DNA from 3 places in the Bacillus bruguierae genome. Region 1 is predicted to be linked to each of the others. Evidence: riboswitches for the same ligand, from Rfam matches in the RefSeq annotation. Region 1 holds a riboswitch; each other region holds the start of a gene.
The links. Region 1 has a riboswitch for lysine ahead of WAZ07_RS19845 (amino acid permease). Riboswitches for the same ligand answer to the same signal wherever they lie in the genome.

Region 1 (8,443 bases):
GCAAGAATGACAAAGACTCCGCATAAAAAAGCGGGAGTTGTATGTAATGATTGCTGGGCAAGAGGTGTAATGATGAGTACCGCGCATAATAATGGAAAGAGTTGCATGATATAACTATATAAAAGAGAACGCTTAACATAGTAGGCTAGTTTTTCTTCTATCGGCAATAGATATAGGATATCTGGCTTTTGTAAAAATGTTCGAATGGGAGAACGAGTGAGTATAACCGTAAGTAAAATCATCACAATGGTTAATGCAACAGACTCAGATGGAAAGGAACGAAGAAATTTTGCATAATAATAGCCGCCAGTGCCAAAAAGAATAAGGAAGCTATAAACTAGACCACTTACAATACGAGCAAAGTACATCGTGATTTTTTGTAGATGTTGCTGGAAACGACTCGTCCAAAGTGTTTCGATTGTCACTATAGCCACCTCTATATTGTAGATTGTTACGATTTGAAATATATGAACAGGTCTTCGAAGCGACTCAATACCCATTTTTTCGAAAATGTTCTAGTCTTTTATTTTTCTGTTTTCCTTTTTTAGGTATGTGTTCGGTTGTCATGCATAGGCTTGCTGCAATATACATGCAATTAGCTATTATTAATACCATTATAGGCAAAGACATAATAGGTAAAGTAGGGAAGACAGCTAAACACATAAGAGATGGGCGGTTTAGAATAATCGCGAATAAGACAAAAATTGTCGATATGAGCAGGCAGGAAAGAGCTATTATCATTTCCATATTTAAATAAAATTTGCGAATACACACAGTTAAATTGAGAACGCATCCAAGAATCCCTAATAAATATCCTATAATGTGCACAACACTTCTCTTTTTGAAAACTTGTAACATGTTGCAAATACTCCTTATTCCTTTTTCTGTTATTTTATCATATGCACATCACGATATCATGGGTGAATTTGGAAAATATCTTTTGTTTTCACACCGCACGTGGCAGAAAAAGGTCCTGACCGCTACCACACACGGCCAGATGCTCTCGTCCACCCTAAAGAAGAGGTTTTCTTTCTTTATATGTACATAAAAAAGCAAGCTACCTTTTTAGGCAACTTGCTCGTTTTGTTTCTCTTTTTTCTCATCACGTTTCATTAATGGATAGAATGCAAATCCGACGATAAATAATCCAATGCCAAGCAGGAATGTTTTCACATCAGAAGATCCTGTTTTAATAACCCATAGTGCATAAATAAGTGCAATAGCCGCAATGATTCCATCTATGATACGAGAACCTTTTTGATTTTCGTATGTTTCACCTGTCATAACAAGTTTAAGCTGGAAGATTGGTGAAACGAGATATGGAATTAAGTAGGCAAGTGTTGAAACGGTAATAACAAATGTATACGCCTCGGCAATTGTCCCGGATAGTGTTGAGAATAGGAACACTTGCGACATAATGTTTGTTATACGAAGCGAATAAATCGGGCTCCCTTTTTTATTTGTTTTTGTAAAGAAAGATGGAAAGAATCCTTCTTTTGCTGCTTGATATGGTACTTCTGAACTTAATAAAACCCAACCTAGGATGGATCCAAATAAAGAAGTAAGTGCAAGCAGCGCCATTAATTTTCCGCCGCCATGTCCCATTGCTGCAGATAATGCATCTGCTAATGGTCGTTCAGATGCTTGTAGTTTATCGACATGAAGAACGCCCATTGTTAAGATTGTAATTCCTAAATAGATACCAACTGTTAATAGTAAGCCAGTAACAGTTGCGCGTTTTACTGTTTTTGGTGAAACAGCACGGTTTGATAATAAGACAGCTGACTCGATGCCGATAAAGGCCCAAAGTGTTGTTAAGGCAGCTAAGTTTACTTGTGATAATAGTCCGTGTGAAACGCCTTCTTTATCAATAATCGGTGTATACCATTGTCCAAGTTTAGATGCTTGGAAGGCAAATAACGTTACCACAATGAAGAGAAGGAATCCTGTTACTTTCGTTGTTGTTGCAAGGAAGTTCAATTTCCCAGCACCGTTTATGCCGTTCGTTAAAATCATATGTGTCCCCCACAGTAAAAGGGTACAAATAGAGAACGTAATTAGTTTTCCAACTTCAATGTTGAACGTTCCGATTGAAAATAATACATGCGTATCTTTCATAATTGGGAAAAAGAGCGATAAATAACCAGCAAATGATGTAATGATCGCTACGTTACTTGCCCAGTTTGCAACCCAGTAGCCCCATACGATGCTAAAACCCGCCATTTTTTTCGTTTTTTGTGAAGAAAAGAGTGCATAAGCATGACTTTGCGGACCTGTTGTTAAATCGGGACGACGAATTGCTAAATTACCGAAAACAAGAGCTAACATTAACACGCCAAATCCTGTCGTTAACCAAGCTAATGTAACACCAAGAGGACTAGCTGTTTGTGCTAATGTACTCGGAACCATGAAAATACCAGCTCCGACCATATTTCCAACTACAAATGCAGTGAGTACCCAAAAACCCCATTTTTTTTGTTGCATAGAAACTACCTCCAAAATTAGTATAACCAAGTCAAGCGAGGAGATATGTATGTGTTTGAAGTTCCAAACAAAACAAAAAAGCGCGTATATGTTCACGCGCTTCTCAATCTTATTAAGAAACCCACGGACATATCTCTCGATAGCTCTCCACAAGCAAACAGCTTGTGACAGTCCTGCACTTATTCAATGCAGACCCAGCAAAAAAGCGTTGTGGATACTTCTTGCTTCGGCAATTATTCCTTTCAGATTTGTTCAGCGATGCCACACATCTCCCAAATCATACTATTAATAATTGCAACCTCTACCTCACCGAGATACGAATGAGGATTTATATATAAAGTTAACATAACCAAGGGTAACAAATGGATTTTTATTCGTCAATGCAAATAAATATAATCAGATGATTGAGATAATAAAGTATGTTTTAAATAATGAAACAACTTCTGGATTTGCATCATACAATATGTATATAAAAGAAGGAGAAAGTGCAGCTTTTATCATGAAGAGCACTTTATTTGAGAGGGATAAACGGATGGAGAGCTGGTTAAAGAGAAACTGTTTTATATGTGGAAAGGAAATGTACAGGTGTGAAAAACCGGATCCGATAGAGGAGCTAAAAAAACAAAATGAAGAACTCGCAGTTTCTTTAGAACAATGTATGAGGTTACTCTATAATATACAAACGAATGTAAGTAAAAAAACAGAAAAGAGTGCATTACCTCCTCTTTTTTCGTTAGGAGATAAGATAGAAGTATTTGACGGGGAAACAAGTACAGAAGGGATCTTTATTGAGTGTACAAATGAATGGTTATATTGGATTAACGTAGATTATGATTTAACCATTAGTCATATAAAAAGTGTAAAGCGTATTATAAAAAAAGAGTCTATTCAAAAAGGGTATGTATAACTCTTTTTGAATAGGCCCAGTATCTTTTTGTGAAAGGGTTAAATAATTTTATAGGTAATTAGGAAACTTTACGAATGCTAATTGTATCTAAACTTGTAATGTTAATATTTGCAAAGCTATCCACCCAGATTAAGAAGTTGTTGTCTACACGAATGAAAACACCTTGAGCGTCAATTTCATTTCCTGCTGAAAAAACGCGAATTTTATCGCCTTCTACTAAGCCGTTTAATCTTGATACTGCCATGAGTCCGCCTCCTCTCTATCAGAAGTTAATATATATATATGAAAATGTTAGAGAGTGTGTGCGAGAGAGAGGTAGTACTAGCAACCATTTTTATAGAGTTACATTACATGCAATACTGTTATTTTCTCACACGTCATAGATTCAAAATTCTTACGAATAGTTTGTGCATCGTTAATCTGAACAGAGTCTATTCAAAAAGGATTAATATAACTCCTTTTGATATAGACCCAGTGTCTTTTTGTGAAAGTGTAAAACAATTTTATAGGTAATTAGGAAACTTTACGAACGCTAATTGTATCTAAGCTTGTAACGTTGATATTTGCAAAGTTATCAACCCAAACTAAGAAGTTGTTTTCTACGCGAATGAAAACGCCTTGACCGTCAATTTCACGTCCTGCTGAAAACACACGAATTTTGTCGCCTTCCACTAGGCCGTTTAATCTTGATACTGCCATAAGAACGCCTCCTCTCTATCAGAAGTTAATATATATATATGAAAATGATATAGAGTGTGTGCGAGAGAAATATAGTGCTAGCAACCATTTTTATAAAATATAAAAAGAAGTAGAAATTATTTTCTACTTCTTTTTACTTTGTTTTTTTGTTTGAAACCTCGCAAGTGGCAGAAAAAAGCCCTGACCGCTACTATGCATGGCCAGGTGCTCTCGCCCACCTAAAAAAGAGGTTTTCTGTCTTTACATCAAATTCAATACTGTTACTTTCTCGCGTGTCATAGATTCAAGGCTTTTACGAATACCTTGTGCGCCCATACCAGAACCTTTTACACCGATGAATGGGAAGTGATCTGGGCCGCGCTCAGTGCGTCCGTTAATTTGAACAGAGCCTGTTTCAATTTTGTTTGCGATGTGAAATGCTTTGTTAATATCTTTTGTAAATACACTTGCTTGTAAACCAAACTCAGATTTGTTTGCAATTTCAATTGCTTGTTCGTCAGAAGAAACGCGAATGACTGGAAGAATCGGACCGAATGGCTCTTCCCAAGCGACTTTCATATCTTCCGTTACATGATCAAGAAGTGTTGGATAGATTAAGTTACGCTCACGTTTGTTGCCGATGACAACAGTTGCACCTTTTTGCACTGCATCGTCTACTAAACTTTGAACGAAATCAGCAGATTTATCATCGATTAATGGTACGATCGTGCTGTCTTGTTCCGGAGAACCAACAGATAACTTTGCAATTTCATCTTTTAATAAGCGAACAAGTTCATCTGCTACATGTTCATGTACAAGTACGCGTTTAATCGCTGTGCATCGTTGACCGGAGTAAGAGAATGCCCCGCTAATAATATGTTTGGCAGCTTCTTGTAAGTCTGCGTCCTCGCGTACAATACCAGGATCTTTTCCGCCAAGTTCAAGGACAAGTGGGATCATTGCCGCTTTTTTCGCTAAATGCGTTCCTGTGTGTGTACCACCTGTGAACGATACCATATCGATGCCAGAATGCTCTACTAAGTAATCACCAATGACAGAACCACGTCCTGTTACTACGTTAACAAGTCCTTTTGGAAGGCCTGCTTTATGCAAGGCTTCAATCATTTTAATACCGCTAATTGCACCTTGTGTAGCCGGTTTAAAGATAACGGCGTTTCCTGTAATAAGGGCCGGTGCAAGCTTGGCAGCTGCTAAGTTGACAGGATAGTTAAATGGTGAGATGGCAAGAACGACGCCAAGCGGAGCGCGCTGAATAATTGCAAGTTTAGATTTAGCGCCGCCAGGGAAGCTGTCGCCCATCATACTTTCACCATGCATATGCATAGCTTCATCTACTGTGTAACGAATGAAATCAGCTGTACGAACAACTTCTTTTTGTGCATCTTTATATCCTTTGCCGACTTCTTTCATGATGATATCGGCAATTTCATCTTGCATATTCACGAGCTCATCAGCCCATTTATATAAATATTGTGCACGATCTTGAAGAGACGCTTCGGACCAGTCTTTTTGAGCTTCTTTCGCCAATTGAATCGCTTCATCTACTTCCGTGCGAGTAATTGCTTGTACTTGTCCGATTACTTCATGAAGATAAGGAGAGGAAATGTCGATTGTTTGCCCCGAGGAGCTTTCTTTCCATTCTCCATTTATATAAAATTTATACGTCTTGCTAGTTTGCATCGTAAGTCCTCCTAAAAATATAGTGACTTGTAAGAGTGAGTATATGGTGATTGTATGAGGTTTGAAAAAATAATTCAAATGAAATGTTTGTGAAATCTATTTTTGGCACGGTTTTTGCATTCGCTTTCTTCATTATGAAATAAGGCTCTGTTAAAGAATTATTAACCGATCAACTCGTTTTGCTAACCGTTATATTATTATTACGATGTTTAATACTTTATCGAATTTATTCAAAATCAACATTTTTATTTAACAGATCTTAAAATAAAAAAATAATTGACAGAAAAGTCTTTAAAGTTATACAATTAAAAATGGAAAATAAAAGAAGAAGGAGGTGCGCGTGATGATTGTAATCGTATATATGAATGGCTTAGGTGTTTTACACAATAAATATCATCACGCAACCTCTACGGACAAATAACGCTTCTTGTTAGTTTAAAAAGAAAGCGTACGTTGCGTGTGCCGTGACGTACGCTTTTATGCGTTTTTCGCATATCGTTAAAGCGACGGTATGCCTTTTTTTGTCCCTTTTTTTAGATTGTTCCTATACATTTGTATAGTTTCAATAATTCATTTTAGAAAGGTAGGAATGACGATGGAAAAGTATGAGGTGCGTATGGTAAAAACGGAGACGCTAGATAGCGGATAACGAGCCTATGCTTATACAACAACGAGAAGGGAGAGGTTACATTGTTTTCTGTATTACAAAAATTAACATGGTTTTTTAAAATGCATTGGAAAAGGTATAGTATTGCCATTGGTTGTTTACTTATTGTCAATGTCGTTGAGGTGATCCCGCCAAAGTTAATTGGATTAGCAATTGATGATATAAAAGCTGGGGATTTAACAAATGCGGGGATTATGAAATATGTAGGAATGTTGCTCGGGGCAGCAGCCGCCGGTTATATACTTTCTTATGTGTGGCAATATCAGTTATTTGGCGGTGCATTTGTGCTTGAAAAAACGATGCGTTCCAAATTTATGGGACATTTGCTGAAGATGACGCCAACTTTCTATCAGAAAAACCGTACAGGTGATTTAATGGCAAGAGCAACGAACGATTTGAAGGCAATTGCCATGACAGCTGGATTTGGTATTTTAACGCTCGTTGATTCGAGTTTATATATGCTGACAATTGTACTTATGATGGGTATTTCAATTAGTTGGAAGTTAACATTTGCTGCATTACTACCGCTGCCGATTATGGCGTATGCAGTGAGTGCTTATGGAAAGAAATTACATGAGCGCTTTACAGTTGCTCAAGATGCATTTGGAGATATGAATGATAAAGTGCTGGAGTCGATTGCTGGTGTACGTGTGGTTCGCGCTTATGTACAGGAAAGAGAAGATGAGAAGCGCTTTAATACGTTAGTGACAGATGTATATGCAAAGAATATGAAAGTCGCAAAAATTGATTCGCTTTTTCAACCGACAGTGAAGATGCTTGTTGGGATGAGTTATTTAATTGGCCTTGTGTACGGAGCGTTTTTAGTATTTCAAAACGAGGTAACACTTGGAGAACTTGTATCGTTTAATGTGTACCTTGGTATGATGATTTGGCCGATGTTTGCAATTGGTGAGCTGATTAACGTGATGCAGCGCGGGAATGCTTCACTTGATCGTGTAAATGAAACGTTAGCATATAAGCAAGATGTACAAAACGTAAAGAAACCACTTCGCGTACATCAGCCAGATTGTATTGATTTTGAAGATGTATCTTTTTCATATCCGACATCTTCTACGCTAAATTTAAAAAACGTTTCGTTTTCGCTTAGCAGAGGAGAAACGCTTGGGATTGTTGGGAAAACAGGGAGCGGAAAAACGACGCTCGTTCGGCAGCTTCTGCGCCAGTATCCGCTCGGAACAGGGGAAATTACAGTGTCAGGTATACCGCTGCAAAACATTCACATTGATCAAGTATTAAGCTGGGTTGGATATGTTCCGCAAGAACACATTCTGTTTTCAAAAACAGCGCGGGAAAATATTTTATTTGGTAACCGAGAGGCAAGTGAAGAGGAGCTGCAAAAGGCAATTGAAATTGCTGCTTTTACGAAAGACTTGGAATTTTTGACGGATGGACTAGAAACGCTTGTTGGAGAAAAAGGTGTATCGCTATCTGGCGGGCAAAAACAGCGTATTTCCATTGCACGTGCAGTCATTCAAAACCCAGAAATTTTAATTTTAGACGATTCATTATCAGCGGTTGATGCAAGAACGGAAGCCGCAATTATTGAAAATATCAGGAAAGAACGAAGCGGGAAAACGACGATTATTACGACGCATCGTTTATCCGCAACGCAGCATGCGGATTGGATTCTCGTGATGGATAATGGTGAAATCATTGAAGAAGGAACGCATGACATGCTGATTCAAAAGGGCGGTTGGTATACAGAACAGTTTGAAAGGCAACAAGGGGAAATCGTAGAAGGCGAGGTGAAAATATGAGTGTTGGAAAACGATTATTTCAATATGCGATGAAAGTAAAAGCAACGATTGGAATTGCTTTAGCAATGTTATTTATTTTCGTTATTGCGGAATTAGCTGGGCCGTTTGTGGCAAAAACGATGATTGATGAACATATTGTTGGTGTTGAAAAACCTTGGTATGAAACAGTAAAAGGAGATGATGCTGTTTTTTATCACAACACTTGGTATAAACGAAGCGATCGATTTG
Region 2 (8,443 bases), on a different contig from region 1:
GCAGGGGAACGTTTAAAAAAGCGTGTAAAGGCAGGGGCATTTTCACCGGAATGGATTGATTTATACTTGGAGGAAGCTGTGCGTAAAGGCTTGCAAGAAGTTGGCATTGTTGATCACTTATATCGTTTCTATGAAGCGAAGGAATACTATGAACGCTACGTCGATATTCGTAATACAGAACTGGGGCGGCTGCAAAAAGAATGGTTAGATCAAGTGAGGATGGAATCGATTATAAACTTTACAAGCGCAATTGAAGATGCGAAAGAAAGATGGAGAAAACGAGGCGTGACGTTACGACTTGGGCTAGAAGCAGATTATTTCATCGGCGGGGAAGAAGAACTGACAAAGTTATTAACATTAGGAAATTGGGATTATGTTATTGGTTCTGTTCATTTTATTAATGGATGGGGATTTGATAATCCGGATACAGACGATTATTTTAGACAACATAATTTGCATGTGTTATATCAGACATTTTTTCAAACGTTAGAAAAAGCAATACGTTCTGGCTTATTTGATATTGTTGCGCATTTAGATAACATAAAAGTGTTTAACTATCGCATAGATGAAAATGAGCAATTACCATATTACGAAAAAATTGCGAAAGCTTTGATTGAAACGAATACAGCTACGGAAGTGAATGCTGGATTATATTATCGATATCCTGTAAGAGAAATGTGTCCGAGCCCTTTGTTTTTACAGCGCTTAGTACAATATGGTGTTCCGATTACAATTTCTTCGGATGCGCATTTCCCAAATGATTTAGGTAGTTATGTACAAGAAAATATAGAAACACTTCGAAATCATGGTGTGACGCATGTTGCAACATTTGAAAAAAGAATCCGGAACATGAAACCGCTCGAATATGTAGAAGAGAATGTTTTGTGATAAAGTGAAACTTCCATCAGTAGGGGGAGGGTTTATTCCCTACTGATGGAAAGCCCGCCCAATCGGGCTTACTGCCCGCGAATAGCGGGATGAAAATCTCCTTTTTTGTTTACACTAATGTTGAACAAAAAAGGAGGATTTTCTTATGGCGAAACAACAATATAAAGATACTGGGAAGTTAACGAATGAGAGCAATGCCTTGCAAAAAGATCAATCAGAGCAAGCGATTATACAAGAACAAATTAGTGATACGGTAGCAGAAGGAACAATTGATGTGAAGTTAGGACAAGGAAGAGACCAATAAAATGAAACATGGAAAAAAGGCTGAATGTATTCAGCCTTTTTTCCATGTTTTTGTAAAGAAAGGTGATAAAAATATATGAATACAAATTGAAAAAAGGACATAAAAATCCTCCTTTGTTTTAGATGGGCGAGAGGATTTGGCCATGCATAGAAACGTTCAAGGCCTTTTTCTGCCACGTACGGTGATAAAGCAAAGAGAAAAAACGAGTGCTTGTCATCTTTTGTTCCACATAACCGCAACGTATATGTAGAACAATTAAAACGAATTTATATAGTTTAATCAAATTCCTTGTTTTTTTTCGACGGAATTTTTTACAATAATATTGAATGGGCATATTTTTATCCCGCTATTTTTGGGCAGTAATACTCCCACCTCAAAATTCAGCGAAAGCATTGTCCAGCTCCAGTGGCTAGAATGTTCGGTGGCTTCGCTTCTTCCTACGAGGTAAAAAAACCCTCTACGTCAGAAGCTCCATCCCCCTCACATTCTGAACGAGCCACTTCCGCTTTTCTTAAGAAGTTAGGTGGGAGATAAACTGCCCGTAAAAGCCCGATTGGGAGGGCTAATAATCAGCGGGGGATGAAGAAAACCCTCACTGATTAAAGTTTCACTTTATCCAAAGATGATGAGGTTTTACTGTGCGTAAAAAAGAAAGGATGCTTAAACATGGCGAAAATTTTAATAGCAGGAAAAATTCCAGAAATCGGACTACAGTTGTTACGAGATCATGAAGTGGAAATGTATGATAAAGAAGAATTGATTGGCACAGAAGAGCTAGTAGCGCGTGTAAAAGATAAAGATGTATTATTAAGCTTGCTTTCAACAAAAGTTCCGAAAGAAGTCATCGATGCAGCACCGTATTTGAAAATTATTGCGAACTACGGTGCTGGATATGACAATATTGATTATAAATATGCGGTGGAAAAGGACATAGCGGTTACGAATACACCAAAAGTTTCAACAGAGGCAACAGCAGAGCTAACATTTGCAATTTTGTTAGCGGCAGCGCGCCGTATTCCAGAAGGAGATACACTATGTCGTACAGTTGGTTTTAATGGCTGGGCACCGCTCTTTTTCTTAGGGCGTGAAGTATACGGCAAAACGATTGGCATTATTGGCCTTGGAGAAATCGGAAAAGCGGTAGCCAAGCGAGCAAATGCCTTTGGGATGAACATTGTGTATACAGGGCCAAGTCGTAAATATAGGGCGGAGCAAGAATTAGGGGCAACATATGTAACGCTGGAAGAACTATTACAAACAGCGGATTTTGTTACCATTAACTGTGCTTATAATCCGAAGTTGCATCACATGATTGATGAGGAACAGTTTAGACTAATGAAGAAAACAGCTTATATTATTAATGCGGCACGTGGTCCGATTATGAACGAAGAGGCGCTTGCATTTGCATTAGAAACAAAGGAAATTGAAGGAGCAGCTCTTGATGTCTTTGAATTTGAACCGAAAATTACAGAGAGATTAAAAGAATTAACAAACGTTGTGTTAACACCGCATATTGGAAACGCAACGATTGAGACGCGTGATGCAATGGCAGAAATGGCAGTACGCAATATTTTAGCGGTATTAGAAGGAAATGAACCGTTAACTCCAGTGTATAAAAAAGAACTTGTGACGAAATAACAAAGAATCCTTCCTTATGATAGGAAGGATTCTTTGTTTATTCTTTGTTTGCTCGCTTTTTTTGTGATGGGCGTTGTCTAAGAAATTGAGATAACATATACAAAATATAAAGCGGAATAGCGATGAATAAAAACACTGAAATATTACCGAAGCTCGTTTTATACATCGTATAAATGATTCCAATTAAAAAGAGTGTCACAATAATACTATATTTTGGAATCGGTACATCTTTCATACTTGGAATACGAATGCGACTAACCATAAGAAAAGCGAATGTCACGAATACTGTAATAAGTACGATTTTTGGAATCGTATGTGAAAATAAAGTAAGGAAGGCAACAAGACCACCTGCAGCTGTAATTGGTACACCAGTAAAGTATTTCATTGATGTTGATGATGGTGTAACATTGAAGCGAGCTAATCTGTATGCTCCAAATAGAGGGAAGAGTCCTGCTATGTATAATCCGATAATACCGTAATTAGAGAAGGATGTGTAATACATCAATACAGCGGGAGCAGCACCAAATGTAACAACGTCTGCTAATGAATCAAGTTCTTTTCCGAGCTGTGAATCGACACGAAGTAGGCGTGCAATCCTTCCATCAAGGCTATCTAACATCATTCCGATTAAAACTAAAATTGCCGCTGATTTGTAGTATCCTAATGAAGCATAGCCGATGGATAGAAATCCACTATATAAATTTCCGAGCGTAAATAGGTTTGGAATGGCTGCTCTGTACAAAATCTGATCCCTTGCTTTCTATTATAGATTCTTGATTAGTTTATGAAAGTTTATCTTTTTTATCATAACATAAATTTCCTATAATCGTCGAAAAAATTCTTCGTTTTGAGAAAGATTTCAGCGTATTTTTTATTTGTTGTAAGTCTGAAAGTAATAACTGTACTTGCTTTTTAATTTGTTTCATTCAAAGCTATCGTATTATATGTATGTTGTTTTTTATTTGGATTTATATGTATATAGAAAATAACCCTCGAATCGTTATCGTTCGAAGGTTATTTTCTTATTCAAATTTCGTTATCATCGTGCCAGTCTTATATCGATTATGTGAATCAAATCGTAATAAATCACCGTAAATGAGTTTATCAGAGTAATTTAACTCTGTTTTTGCCTTTTCGATATATGGTTGACACATAGTAATATCAGTCGGTTCACCAGTTTTTTTGTTGTAGCATACATTTTTTGTATACAGATAATCATTTGTTACGAAGCTTCCGTCACGCATAACCATAAGTGGTTCATCATTTTTTTCAAATAAATCTGTACCAAATTCAATAGAATGGTTTGTTTTTATACCGAGTAAATGTAGAAGTGTTGGTTTCACATCAATTTGTCCAGAAACTTTTGAAATGACTTGTCCTTTTTGACCAGGAATGTGAATGATGAGCGGTACTCTTTGTAGCTGCATCGTATCAAAAGGAGTAAGAGTCTCTTTTCCTAAAAATTGGGCCATAGCTGCATTATGGTTTTCAGAAATACCATAATGATCTCCGTAAATAATGATAATCGAATTATCGTATAATCCTTCTTTTTTTAATTGTTCAATAAAATATTTTATTGCTTCATCTGTATAACGTACAGTTGGAAAATAACGATTTACAACGCCGCTTTCTGAATTAAATTCATTAATGAATTGATCTTCCGGTTGCAGCAAAAATGGAAAATGGTTTGTTAATGTAATGAATTTCGTATAGAACGGTTGTGGTAAGGATTTTAATTTTGGAATAGATTGTTCGAAAAATTCTTTATCTTTTAATCCCCAACCAACAGACATTTGTTCTGCATTTGTATAGTCTTGCAAATTGAAATAGCGATCATATCCGAGTGCAGGATACATCAAATTGCGATTCCAAAATGTTTTATCATTTGAATGAAATACAGCAGAGTAATATCCATGTTTTTTGAGTTGTTCTGGTGTAGCTGTATATTCATTATTAGCATGTGTAAAGAAAACAGAGCCGCGATCAAGCGGATATAAAGAGTTTTCAATAATAAATTCGGCGTCTGAGGTTTTCCCTTGCCCTGTTTGATGATAAAAGTTATTGAAATAATAGCTTTCTTTAATGAAGTCATTTAAAAATGGTGTGATTTCTTTTCCATTTATTTTTTGATTGATGACAAAACTTTGTGTAGATTCCATTGAGATTAAAATAACATTTTTTCCTTTTGCTACGCCAAATAAATCTTTATTTGCTTGTCTATCTTTTGTTTTCACATAGTTATCAATTTCAGAAAAGCTATCTCCACTTGCGAAGGCACGCTGGGCCGAAGATTTCGATTGCAGCGCAATATCATAAATATGATACGTATATAAGCCAAGATTTTTCACAACAGTTTGGCGATCAAATGAATGCGAAAAGAGTTGTGGTTTATAAATAACTGAAATAACCATTTGCAGGGCTAATGCTGCTGTTACACCGCTAAAAAATATTTGTTTTTCTTTTCTCGATAGAGGAGTTGTGTCACAAAAACTAGGGAATTTCCGAGATAATATGGCCAAAATAATGGTATCTGCAAATAAAAGAAGTGTTTTATATGTAAATAGTTCTTTTATACTCGTTCCTAAATCAGCCATGTTATTTGTTTGAAATAATACTGGGAATGTTACAAAGTCATTGTAAAACCCATAAAACATGGCGTTGCCAAATAAAATAAATGATAACACCATACTAATACTTATAATGATACGATTTCGATGTTTTGTTGCTAATAAAGCGAAACCGAAAAATAATAATAATGAAGCTAACGGATTAAAGAACAACATGATTTGTTCGAAAGCGTTATTGATCTTCATATCAAAAGCTAATTTGTATACAATATATGTTTTGATCCATAATAGGACGACTGCTATGAGAGCGAATCGTACTTTTGGAAACAAGTGTTGCATCATATTGGGTTCCTCCTACTACCTACAAGTAACCGTTCGTTTCTGTATATAACCGGTTACATATCTCTATGTTTTTTTACTATGTGTACTATTATATAAAAACATAGTGAATTTGTGGATGCTTTTCTCATAATTGGGTAGAAAAAGGGAAGCTGGATAAAATAATGTCATCGATAGAAAAGTGGAGGAGTACTATGAAGAAAATATGTTGTTTTATAGTGAGCTGCTTCATTTTACTTGGAAATCCAGCTCCTTTTTTGGCTGAACATGAACCGTTATTATTAGAAGATGCACTTTATTCGGTGCTATTTCCGAGAATAAATGAAGCGATTCAAAAGTATTATGGAAAACAAAAGCCATATGAATGTCCGACAATCGTTAGTATGAAAAAAATGTACAGCGGTACATATTTGTTCCGTGCTTCTATTGAAATAATTAAATACGAGCCAGGAATAGGAGGGAAAAAACTCCCACCGTTTGAAAAAGTAACAATTACCTTTGAAAATGATGATGGTGAATGGACTGTGAAGAATATAGGTGTAAAGCGCTTACCAGATAATACGAAAATAAATTGTCGTAAACCAATTTAAAAAAGTATTTGACAAATAAATTACTCATTTGCTATTGTTAATAGCAATAAAAAAGACGATTGAAAATTAAATAGACTTACCTCATCTACACTCAAGGGTAGAGGCCGCGATAATCAAAAGTAAGCTATAGGAAATAAAGTGGTATTCATGATCATAGTCTGAAAGGGATTATCGCCGAAATATATGAGTACCCACTTTATTCATATATTGGGACTGCATTAAATAAATGTAGTACTGTCATAAGTTTTTGACTTATGGAGAGCTATTTGGAGATGTTTGATGCGGTTTCTTATTTGAGAAAATAACAACAAGTTTATTTTTTCATCGTATATTCTTCTAATAAGAAACGCGTGTGAACATTGTTCCGCGCGTTTTTTTGTTTATCCCGCTATTCGTGGGCAGTAAGACCCCCACCTCAAGATTCGGAAGACGCGAAGCCACCGACTGTTCTAGCCGCTGGATCTTAAAGAAAAGCGGAAGCGGCTCGCTCAGAACAAGAGGGGGATGGAGCTTCTGACATAGAGGCGCTTTTTGCCTAGGAGGCAGAGCTAGACAAAGCTGTCGAAAAATTAAAATGGATATATAGATGTTTTTGAGAGAAAAGGGAGGAATTCACATGTATTTACACGGCACAAGCCACATTAACGAGCAAGGGCACTTAGAAATTGGAGGATGCGATGCTACTGAACTTGCAAAAACATATGGAACACCTCTTTATGTATATGATGAAGCAGCGATTCGTGAGAAATGTCGTGCATTCCATCATGCTTTTAAAGAAAGTGGGTTCTCTTATCAAGTAGCATATGCGAGCAAAGCGTTCTTGTGCATGGAAATGTGCCGATTAGCTGCTGAAGAAAATATGTCGCTTGATGTTGTGTCTAGCGGAGAGTTATATACAGCGCTGCAAGCAGGATTTCCAGCTGATCGTATCCATTTCCATGGTAATAATAAAACAGAAGAAGAGATGAGAATGGCACTAGAAGCTAACATCGGATGTTTCGTTGTAGACAATTTTTTGGAACTAGAAGTATTGCATGATTTGGCAGAAGAATACGGGAAAGTTGCAAGCGTTCTGCTTCGTGTGACTCCAGGAGTAGAAGCGCATACCCATGAATATATTACAACAGGTCAAGATGATTCCAAGTTTGGCTTTGGTATTTCAACGGGGCATGCATTACAAGCAATGAAACGTGCATTAGAAAAATCAAATTACCATGTGCTGGGAATTCATTCTCATATTGGATCGCAAATTTTTGAGACAGCAGGATTTGTTCGTGCAATTGAAGTGCTTCACAAATTTTTAGAAGTAGTGAGAAAAGAAATGGATTACGTAGCTTCTGTATTAAATGTAGGCGGTGGTTTTGGAATTCGTTATACGGAAGGAGATACACCGCTTGCTCTTGGTGAATATGTGCAAGCTGTGACAGATGCGGTGCGCGAGCAGTTTATAGCATGTGGATATCCACTTCCAGAAATTTGGGTAGAACCAGGTCGTAGTATTGTTGGTGATGCAGGAACAACTTTGTACACAGTGGGAGCGATTAAAGATATTCCAGGCATTCGTAAATATGTATCAGTTGATGGAGGAATGACAGATAACCTTCGACCAGCACTTTACGGAGCTCGTTACGAAGCATTGCTAGCAAACCGAGCGAATGAATCTGCCGAAGAGGTTGTTTCAATCGCAGGGAAGTGTTGTGAAAGCGGGGATATGCTCATTTGGGATGTAGCGCTCCCTAAAGTTGTTTCTTGTGATCTCTTGGCTATCTCTTGTACAGGGGCATATGGTTATTCGATGGCGAATAATTACAATCGGATCCGTCGACCAGCAGTTGTGTTTGCGGAAAATGGAAAATCTCATGTTGTTGTTGAGAGGGAATCGTATGAAAATATTATCGGGAACGATCGCATACGTGTAAAGGAATTTGTGTAAAGTGAAACTTCCATCAGTGTGGGGGGGCATCCCCCACTGATGGAAAGCCTACCCAACCTTGCACATGCCAGCAGTGATCCCTCACCTATCTTCTTTAGAAAAGCGGAAGTGGCTCCCTCAATCTTGAGGCTGGGGATCTTACTGCCCACGAATAGCGGGATAAATACGTTCTTGTTTAGTTGAA
Region 3 (8,443 bases), on a different contig from region 1:
TCGATTACAAATCAGTTCAAAAGCATCAAATTCAAAAAATCCATTTTCATTTGGATGAAGGGTAGGTGAGAATTCGGATAAATCATGTAAGTATAGGGCATAAAAATTCTTTAATATTTCTAGTTGTTCTGTGGAGACAATTTCTAATGCGATATTCATTTTAATCTCATCCTTTTTTAGAAAAATTTATATATAGTACACTATTCGACATAAAGTAACTATAACCTTTGAACAAGGATTCGTTCAGATAAAAAAAGGTTAGCCAACACCATTGTGTTGGCTAACCTTTATCACTTATTAACAGGCAGTAAGAGCCGATAATCAGCAGGGGATGAAGAATCTCCACCGGATTAAAGTTCTACTTTATCAAGAGGAATTACTTTTGTTTTCTTTGTAAATTTATATCCTAACCACAGCGCAAGGAAGAGAGGGAGGCCGATATAGGAAACAAGTACACCGTTCCAATCGATAGACTCGCCCATAAACGCTCCGTAATTTTGTCCTAAAATGACAATGACACAAAGTGCAAATGCGAAAATTGGACCAAATGGGTACCATTTTGCTTTATACGGTAAATCATTTAAATCTTTTCCTTGTGCAATATATGCTTTTCGGAAACGATAATGACTAATAGCGATTCCGACCCATGCAATAAATCCAGACATTCCAGATGCATTTAATAACCAAATATATACTACACCGTCGCCAAATAAGGAAGCTAGGAAAGCGACACAGCCAACTACTGAAGTTGCGATTAACGCGTTAACAGGTACGCCGCGACTATTTAATTTCCCTAAAAATTTCGGTGCTTTTCCTTGTCTTGCTAAATCCCAAAGCATACGAGTTGATGCGTACATTCCTGAATTACCGGCAGATAAAACTGCAGTTAAAATAACAGCGTTCATAACAGAAGCAGCAAATGCAACCCCTGCTTTTTCAAATATAAGTGTAAATGGACTTACTGTTACGTCACTTGCTGCAAGACTATCAGTTGTATAAGGGATCAATAGACCGATAACAAGAATTGCAAAGATGTAAAATAATAGAATACGCCAAAAGATTGAGCGAATTGCTTTTGGAATACTACGCTCTGGATCGGCAGTTTCACCAGCAGCTACACCTAATAATTCAGTTCCTTGAAATGAAAAACCAGCAGCCATAAAAACGCCGATGATTGCCATAATACCACCGTTAAATGGTGCGTCTGCAACAGTAAAGTTTTTAAATCCAACAGGCTCGCCACCCATAATACCAAAAATCATCATAAATCCAACAATTAAAAAGATAATAACGGTAACTACTTTAATAAGTGCGAACCAATATTCAGCTTCACCAAATCCTTTAACAGATAAGTAATTTAAAAGAAACATAATGACTAAGCAAATGCCACTCCAAAGAAGGGAAGGCGTATTTGGGAACCAAAACTTCATAATTAATGTTACGGCTGCAAGTTCAGCAGCAATCGTAATTGCCCAGTTATACCAGTAATTCCAACCTAATGCGAATCCAAGCGATGGATCAACAAATTTTGTCGCATATGTGCTAAAAGATCCAGCAACAGGCATGTACGCTGCTAATTCAGCTAAGCTTGTCATTAAAAAATAAACCATAATTCCAATTGCAGCGTATGCTACAAGAGCTCCACCAGGGCCAGCTGTATGAATGACACCACCGCTAGCAAGAAATAGTCCGGTACCGATTGTACCACCGAGAGAAATCATTGTAAGGTGACGAGATTTTAATCCGCGTCGAAGTTCGTTAGTTGTTTGTGCAGATTGATTTGTAGCTGTAGAGGTAACGTTAGTAGTTGCGCCGTTCATGTTCAACACTCCTTTTCTTGTAAGATAGGAAGGAGCGGGGGGAATAAAAAAACCGCCAAAGGACTTTAGCGGAGCATTTCAAAAATAGCCACCCCATCATACCTTCCGTTAAGATAGCGCCCCACGTTTACACGGTAATTTTGTAAACGTGACAGTTCTGTTCCTATTCGAAAACAGCCCCAGCATATACTTCCAGAGAAGAAGTATAAACTTCGGCAGCTTTTCCTTTTATCCAGGGTTATTGACGTTCTCTGCGTCTCGTCTAGATTACTAATAAAAGCCGCGACCTCTACCTCATCGGATTGATGAGGATTTTTCTATTACTATGATTTTTAATATATGGCAATTGTAATGATTTTCTGAAAATATTGCAAGGATTTTTTTATAGAAAAAAATGGCTATTTAAGAAAAGTGCTTTCAAAATTCATCCCGATCCTAAAAAGTATGTAATAGGTAACCTATTGAAAAAAGGTTATACAATGGTTTCGCATTGTGTTTCAAAAAATCCTTTAAAATTAATAGAAAATTCAGAAAAATATTTTTCGACAAAGCTATTTGAGATGAAATTCTTATTTCCAGGAAGAATCGCATTAAAATTAAAGGCTCCTCTTTCTAGTGGAAAAGATCCTTTAGTCTTTCAATTAGCTTTATTTTTTTCGTTATAATAAACATGAATTAACATATTTTCAGAAGATTTAAATTGCAAGAAATAATTGAAAGATAATACACTAAAAGAATAAAAGTAAGGGTGGTGAGGAGATGTTACAGTTTGATCATCTTGTTCATGTAGTTAGGTGTTCTCCAGCTGAGGTGATAAATCAAATGAAACGACATGGATTTCATGTAGTTCAAGGAGGAGAGCATACGAATTGGGGGACACATAATAGTTTATGTTATTTTGATTTAGCATACATTGAGTTTTTAGCAGTGCAAAATCAAGAGGTTGCAATTGAAGCAGAGAATCCCCTTATTCAACAAGCTATTCATAAGTTACAAATAGAGGAAGGAATGCTTCAAATTGCACTGCGTACAGAACAGATGGAAGAGCTTACTGAGAGACTGGTGGCAAAGGGATTTCATATAAAAGGTCCATTGGAAGGGAAACGTATGAGGGATGATGGAACTCTATTAAGCTGGAAAATGCTATTTATTGAACAAGAGGGAGACGGCCCCAGGTTCCCATTTTTCATTGAGTGGAGTGAATCGGATGAAAAAAGAAGGGATGATTTACAGAAAAAAGGAGTAATCTCGCCCCATAATAATCACATAATTGGAATGAAAACAGTGTTCTATGCTGTTACTAATGTAAATGAAACAAGCAAACGATGGAAAGATTTACTGCATATAGAAATGAGTCCGCCCAAAATAAATAAGGAATGGAATGCGATATCGCAAGGTTTTTCTCTTGGGAAAATAACGATTCAATTTTGCGAACCGATTGGAAATGGTATCGTTCAAAATCAATTAAAGAATTACGGTGAATTCCCATTTGCTGTAGAGTTTCAAGGAAAGGAAGAAAATATGAATGTATGTCATATACGGAATGGTATGTACATATTTTAGGAGGAATTAAACTGAATGAAAATTGCCAGAAGTACAGAAACCTACTGTACTTCTGAGTAATTTGGAAAAGGACAAAAGGTAGATTATCTTATATATAAATACAATTTTATATTTCGATATATAAATAATAGGTATTCAGAATACAACATGACCGCTACTTGCTTGCTCTCTTTGTTTTAAAATCTCGCATGTGGCAGGAAAAGGCCCTGACCGCTTCTATGCACGGCTAGATGCTCTCGTCTCCCCTAAAAAGAAATGGGTTTTTATGTCGTTTTTTTAACTTGTATATATACAAATAACTTACATGCGTTTAGTGGCTAGTAGTTGGTTAGAGAGATGTCAGAAATAATTTTATGTATGAGACAACTTAATCGCCTGTTGCAGACGAGAGATTCCTTCAGTAATGTGGTTTATATCTACTTTTCCATAAGATAGACGAATGTAACCATCTTTTGCGCCAAAAATACTGCCGGGCATAAAGGCAACTTGTTGTTTTAAACTTTGCATTATGAACTGTTTTTCATTGATAGGTTGTTGTAATTTTCCCCATATATAAATTCCTCCTGTTGGCAAGGAAAATGAGAGTTCTTTCTGGAGTGAATGTTGCAGTGCATCTGCTAACATATTTCTTTTTTGTACTAATTCAGACCGTAACTGTTGTAAATGTGCTTCAAATGGAACTGTTTCAAAAAATTGCTGCATAAGCCATTGCGGAAAAATGCTTAAGCCTAATTCCATTTGATGCCGTGCATCTGATAAGCGTTCAACAACGGACTGCGGAGCAACGAGCCAGCCAATTCGTAATCCTGGTGCTATCATTTTGGATAGAGAATGGACATAAATGACCGTTCCATTTGTATCAATTGATTTTAAGGTTGAACATGCTTGTTCTTTTTTTTCTAATGTTAATAAGCTAGACGGATCATCTTCAACAATTGGAATACGTAAATCGGCACATAAAGATAAAAGAGTTTCTCTTCTCTTCGGATGAAGGAGCGTTCCGGTCGGGTTTTGATAATTTGGATTTAAGAAAATCATTTTAATCCGATGCTTTCTGTGTAGCTCATGTACATCATCTGGATGAATCCCATGTTCATCAACTGGTAATGGGAAAATTCGAATGCCTGCGGATTGAAAAAGAGGCAAGGAATAACAATGTGATGGACTTTCAAATGCTACAGCATCGCCTGGATTTAATAAACATTGCACAATAAGATGCAGTGCTTGCTGGGCGCCGGAAGTAATCATGATGGATTGTTCAGTTGCATCAATTTGTAAGTGCTCCTTCATATATGTAGCTACAGCTTGCCGTAAAGGAAGATAGCCTTGAGGATGATCATAACTTAACGATTGTGTTAACGGTTGTTCGCGTAAAATCGCTTGTAATTGCTGGTGCGGGAACAAATCGCATCCAAGCTCCCCATTTGCAAAATCAATGATATTGTCATTTTGCTGCACTTGCTCACGAATGTAGCGAAGGAGTGGTAAATTAGGTAAAAATGTCCCGCCCTCTACAAACCCCCTCCAATTTGGTGTGAATTTCGGAGATACGCCCCACATATGTGTGCTTACACGCGTTCCTTTTCCTGTTGTACTTTCAACAATTCCCATTGCACGTAGTTCATTATAGGCTGTTGTAATTGTACTTCGATTCACATGAAGTTGCTTTGCTAGCTTGCGTTCTGACGGAAGAAAACTGCCAGGTGGAAGCTCTCCGTACACAATACGTCTTTCAATATAATCAACAACTTGTTGATAGATTGGGATTTTACTATCAGTATCTAATGTCCATTTCATTTGTAACGTCTCTCCTTGTTACTTCATTATCATCATTATAGCAAATTGGCTGGGTAAAAAAACAGCCAATTGGATGGTGTTACATTGGGCCAATTTTACTATGCTAAATGAGGGAAGGAGAGGTTTTGATGAAACAAAGGCAAATGGAAGTGCTCCTGATGTTAGTTGCTTTAGTATGGGGAGCAAACTATACGATAGGAAAATATGGAGTGGCGTATATGTCATCCATTCAATTTAATAGTATGCGCTTTTTAGTGGCGTCTCCAGTTTTGTTGCTTATTACCTTTATTGTGGAACGCTCATTACGTATAGAGAAGAAAGACTGGCTTAGACTGTTAGTGGTAGGTATTGTTGGGACGACTTTATATCAAACACTGTTTATGCTTTCCGTAAAATACACATCTGCGACGAATGCATCATTATTAATTGCAATGTCGCCAATTTTTACGGGGATTTTAGCGGTATTACATAAACAAGAACGCTTTTCTCTAAAAATACAAATCGGATCTATACTATCTTTTAGCGGTGCAGCACTTGTGTTATTAACAGGGCATACGAATCAATCTGCATATGAATATGCATGGATTGGAAATCTTATTGGATTAGCCGCGTCGATTGCATGGGGCTGGTATCCGATTCTGGCTCAGCCGCTTATAACGAAATATTCTGCAATGCGCGTAACTGCTTGGTCGACTTTGTTAGGAATTGTGCCACTTGTATTATACTGCTTTATAAATGTCGAATCGTTAACATGGCCAACTGACATGTTAAGCTGGGGATCATTAGGTTACTCTATTGTTTTTGCCACAATTTTTGGACTTGCAATGTGGTACGTTGGAATTAGTAAAATTGGTTCAACGAAAGTAATGGTTTATATGTATCTCGTTCCGTTATTTGCTGTTATATTTGCGGCCGTAACGATTGGCGAACAGGTAAACATTATGCAGTTGTTCGGTGGATTTGTTATTTTCGCTGGGTTATATATTGTGAAAAAAGGAACAGTGAAGAAGCCAGTATTGAATTTAAAGAAGGTAAGTTAGTATGGAAATGACTACACCGAGAGAGGTGTGGTCATTTTTTGTGTGTTCAGATTGTGTAAATAATGTTATGAAAAACAGTTTTAATTTTTTGAATTGAAGAAAATAAGCAAAAAGTAATACAATGGAATGGGTGGAATATAATTCTATTTTCTGTTGAGTTTCAGAGAGAATACGAGTTGTATCATATACGAAATGGTATGCACTTATTTAAAAAGGAACTATGTTAATTGAAGACAGTTATAGTTATTAAAGGATGGGGAAAGATGGAACAACATTCGCTTGTTTTATGCGGAAAAAGGCATCTTGAATGGAAAAAAGAAGAATTTTATTTAACATCAGAGTTCTATGAAAAGGAACTACGTATAGTTGGTTCTAGTGATGGATTAGATTATAAAAGACATGCAAACTGGTTCTTACAGTATGTGAAGCATACTCGATTTATAAGTCAGCTATTTGAACATGAAATAACACATCGAGAATTAATTCATTGTTTTCAAGAATTGAGTGAAGAAAAAATAAAACCAATAAAAGTATTGGTTAAATATGGTGATTAAAGATTAATTTTACTTTTTGTGGAATAAAAGAGTCGAAAAAGGTAATTATTTTTGTTTGTGTACTAACATTGCTTGCCTCACAGCCCATTGTTGATGATCGTGAACAAGCAACTGCTGTGCTTCAGAAGAAGATACCCAATGTAAAATGTAGCTATCTTCTGTAGGAACATGATAATCTCGTATTTTGCTACATATGTAAAAGTGACCATCATTTAAATAATGTATATCTTCTTTTTCAGCATAAAAGTAACGCTCGGCATTTCCAATATACTGCTGCACCTCAATTTCCCAGCCTAATTCTTCTAATAGTTCGCGATGTAAGCAGCTTTCTTTTGTTTCACCATTTTCTATTCCACTGCCAGGTAAAAAGTATCTTACTCCATTTTGGATAACGGCTATTTTACTAGTATCTTCTTTAAAAATAATTGCATAAGAGCTTGGGCGTGAGATGTATTCTATATACTGCTTTTTCTCGCCAAAAGAAGGCTTTTTGTACATATTTTTCACCTAATTTCATTTATTTTAATTTAATTATCTCATATGAATCTGGAAGTTAAAAAGGAATATGTATTTTAATATCTAATAATATAAACATTGATGGAAAAAGAGAGGTATGACATATGCACGTTAGGAAAATTAGACCTGAGGATTATACTACAATTCATTCTGTTATGAATGACTGGTGGGGCGGGAGACCGATGGCAGATATGCTGCCAAAGCTCTTTTTTGTTCATTTTCAAGAAACAAGTTTTATTATTGAAAAGGATGGTGAAATTGCGGGATTTTTATGTGGCTTTTTCTCGCAAACTTTTGAGGATGAGGCATATGTTCATTTCATTGGTGTGAATCCGCAATTTAGAAGACAAGGGATTGCATCGGCATTGTATTCTTCCTTTTTTGATGCAGTTCGTTCCAATGGCTGTCACGTTGTTAAAGCAATAACATCTCCAGCTAACAAAAAGTCTATTCAATTTCATCGTGAGATTGGATTTGAAATTGAAAGAGGGGATGATGAAGTGGATGGAGTATCTGTACATACAAACTATGACGGAAAAGGTGGAAGTCGCGTGTTATTTGTAAAGTATATAAATGATGTAAATAGCAAAACGATATAAAATTTTTAATAAAAATCAATATAAAAGGCAATATAAGGAGGGTTGAATTTATATTTCGAAAGGAAAGATCGCAATTGAACAAAGTTTTATACATTACTGCAAATCCAAAAACACCAGATCAATCATATGGACTATCAGTTGGACAAGCTTTTTTAGAAGTATATCGTAACGAGGCTCCAAATGATGAAATTATTGAACTTGACTTATATACAACTAATATTCCGTACATTGATGCGGATGTATTTAGTGGATGGGGAAAGCTACAACAAGGGACAGCGTTTGAAAATCTTTCTGCTGAAGAACAAAGTAAGGTCGCTGCAATTAATAAATTAACAGATCAATTTGTAGAAGCGGATAAATATGTATTTGTAACACCGATGTGGAATTTTAGTTTTCCACCGCTTATGAAAGCGTATATTGATACAATTTGTATTGCAGGAAAAACATTCAAGTATACAGCAGAGGGTCCTGTTGGTTTGTTATCTGGTAAAAAGACCGTTCATATTCAAGCACGCGGTGGTATATACTCAGAAGGACCAGCAAAAGAAATGGAA

Region 2: another riboswitch for lysine. It lies ahead of lysA (diaminopimelate decarboxylase); the one in region 1 lies ahead of WAZ07_RS19845 (amino acid permease).
Region 3: another riboswitch for lysine. It lies ahead of WAZ07_RS14465 (amino acid permease); the one in region 1 lies ahead of WAZ07_RS19845 (amino acid permease).

What each region holds. Positions count from the first base shown of each region.
Region 1 is NZ_JBAWSX010000014.1:52,117-60,559, reverse strand. Features, by position in the region: gene WAZ07_RS19850 (ABC transporter permease) at 1-425, opposite strand, end outside; gene WAZ07_RS19845 (amino acid permease) at 1,066-2,484, opposite strand; lysine riboswitch at 2,617-2,796, opposite strand; gene WAZ07_RS19840 (hypothetical protein) at 3,062-3,391, shown strand; gene WAZ07_RS19835 (hypothetical protein) at 3,450-3,635, opposite strand; gene WAZ07_RS19830 (hypothetical protein) at 3,905-4,090, opposite strand; gene WAZ07_RS19825 (NADP-dependent glyceraldehyde-3-phosphate dehydrogenase) at 4,331-5,770, opposite strand; gene WAZ07_RS19820 (ABC transporter ATP-binding protein) at 6,461-8,215, shown strand; gene WAZ07_RS19815 (ABC transporter ATP-binding protein) at 8,212-8,443, shown strand, end outside.
Region 2 is NZ_JBAWSX010000002.1:155,120-163,562, forward strand. Features, by position in the region: gene WAZ07_RS04950 (histidinol phosphate phosphatase domain-containing protein) at 1-888, shown strand, start outside; gene WAZ07_RS04955 (DUF4025 domain-containing protein) at 1,034-1,192, shown strand; gene WAZ07_RS04960 (NAD(P)-dependent oxidoreductase) at 1,859-2,830, shown strand; gene pssA (CDP-diacylglycerol--serine O-phosphatidyltransferase) at 2,868-3,572, opposite strand; gene WAZ07_RS04970 (LTA synthase family protein) at 3,853-5,739, opposite strand; gene WAZ07_RS04975 (DUF3888 domain-containing protein) at 5,931-6,326, shown strand; lysine riboswitch at 6,417-6,599, shown strand; gene lysA (diaminopimelate decarboxylase) at 6,943-8,259, shown strand.
Region 3 is NZ_JBAWSX010000008.1:47,088-55,530, reverse strand. Features, by position in the region: gene WAZ07_RS14470 (GNAT family N-acetyltransferase) at 1-159, opposite strand, end outside; gene WAZ07_RS14465 (amino acid permease) at 351-1,820, opposite strand; lysine riboswitch at 1,927-2,120, opposite strand; gene WAZ07_RS14460 (hypothetical protein) at 2,282-2,485, shown strand; gene WAZ07_RS14455 (VOC family protein) at 2,580-3,383, shown strand; gene pdxR (MocR-like pyridoxine biosynthesis transcription factor PdxR) at 3,735-5,180, opposite strand; gene WAZ07_RS14445 (DMT family transporter) at 5,309-6,220, shown strand; gene WAZ07_RS14440 (MDR/zinc-dependent alcohol dehydrogenase-like family protein) at 6,484-6,774, shown strand; gene WAZ07_RS14435 (NUDIX hydrolase) at 6,820-7,272, opposite strand; gene WAZ07_RS14430 (GNAT family N-acetyltransferase) at 7,395-7,889, shown strand; gene WAZ07_RS14425 (FMN-dependent NADH-azoreductase) at 7,964-8,443, shown strand, end outside.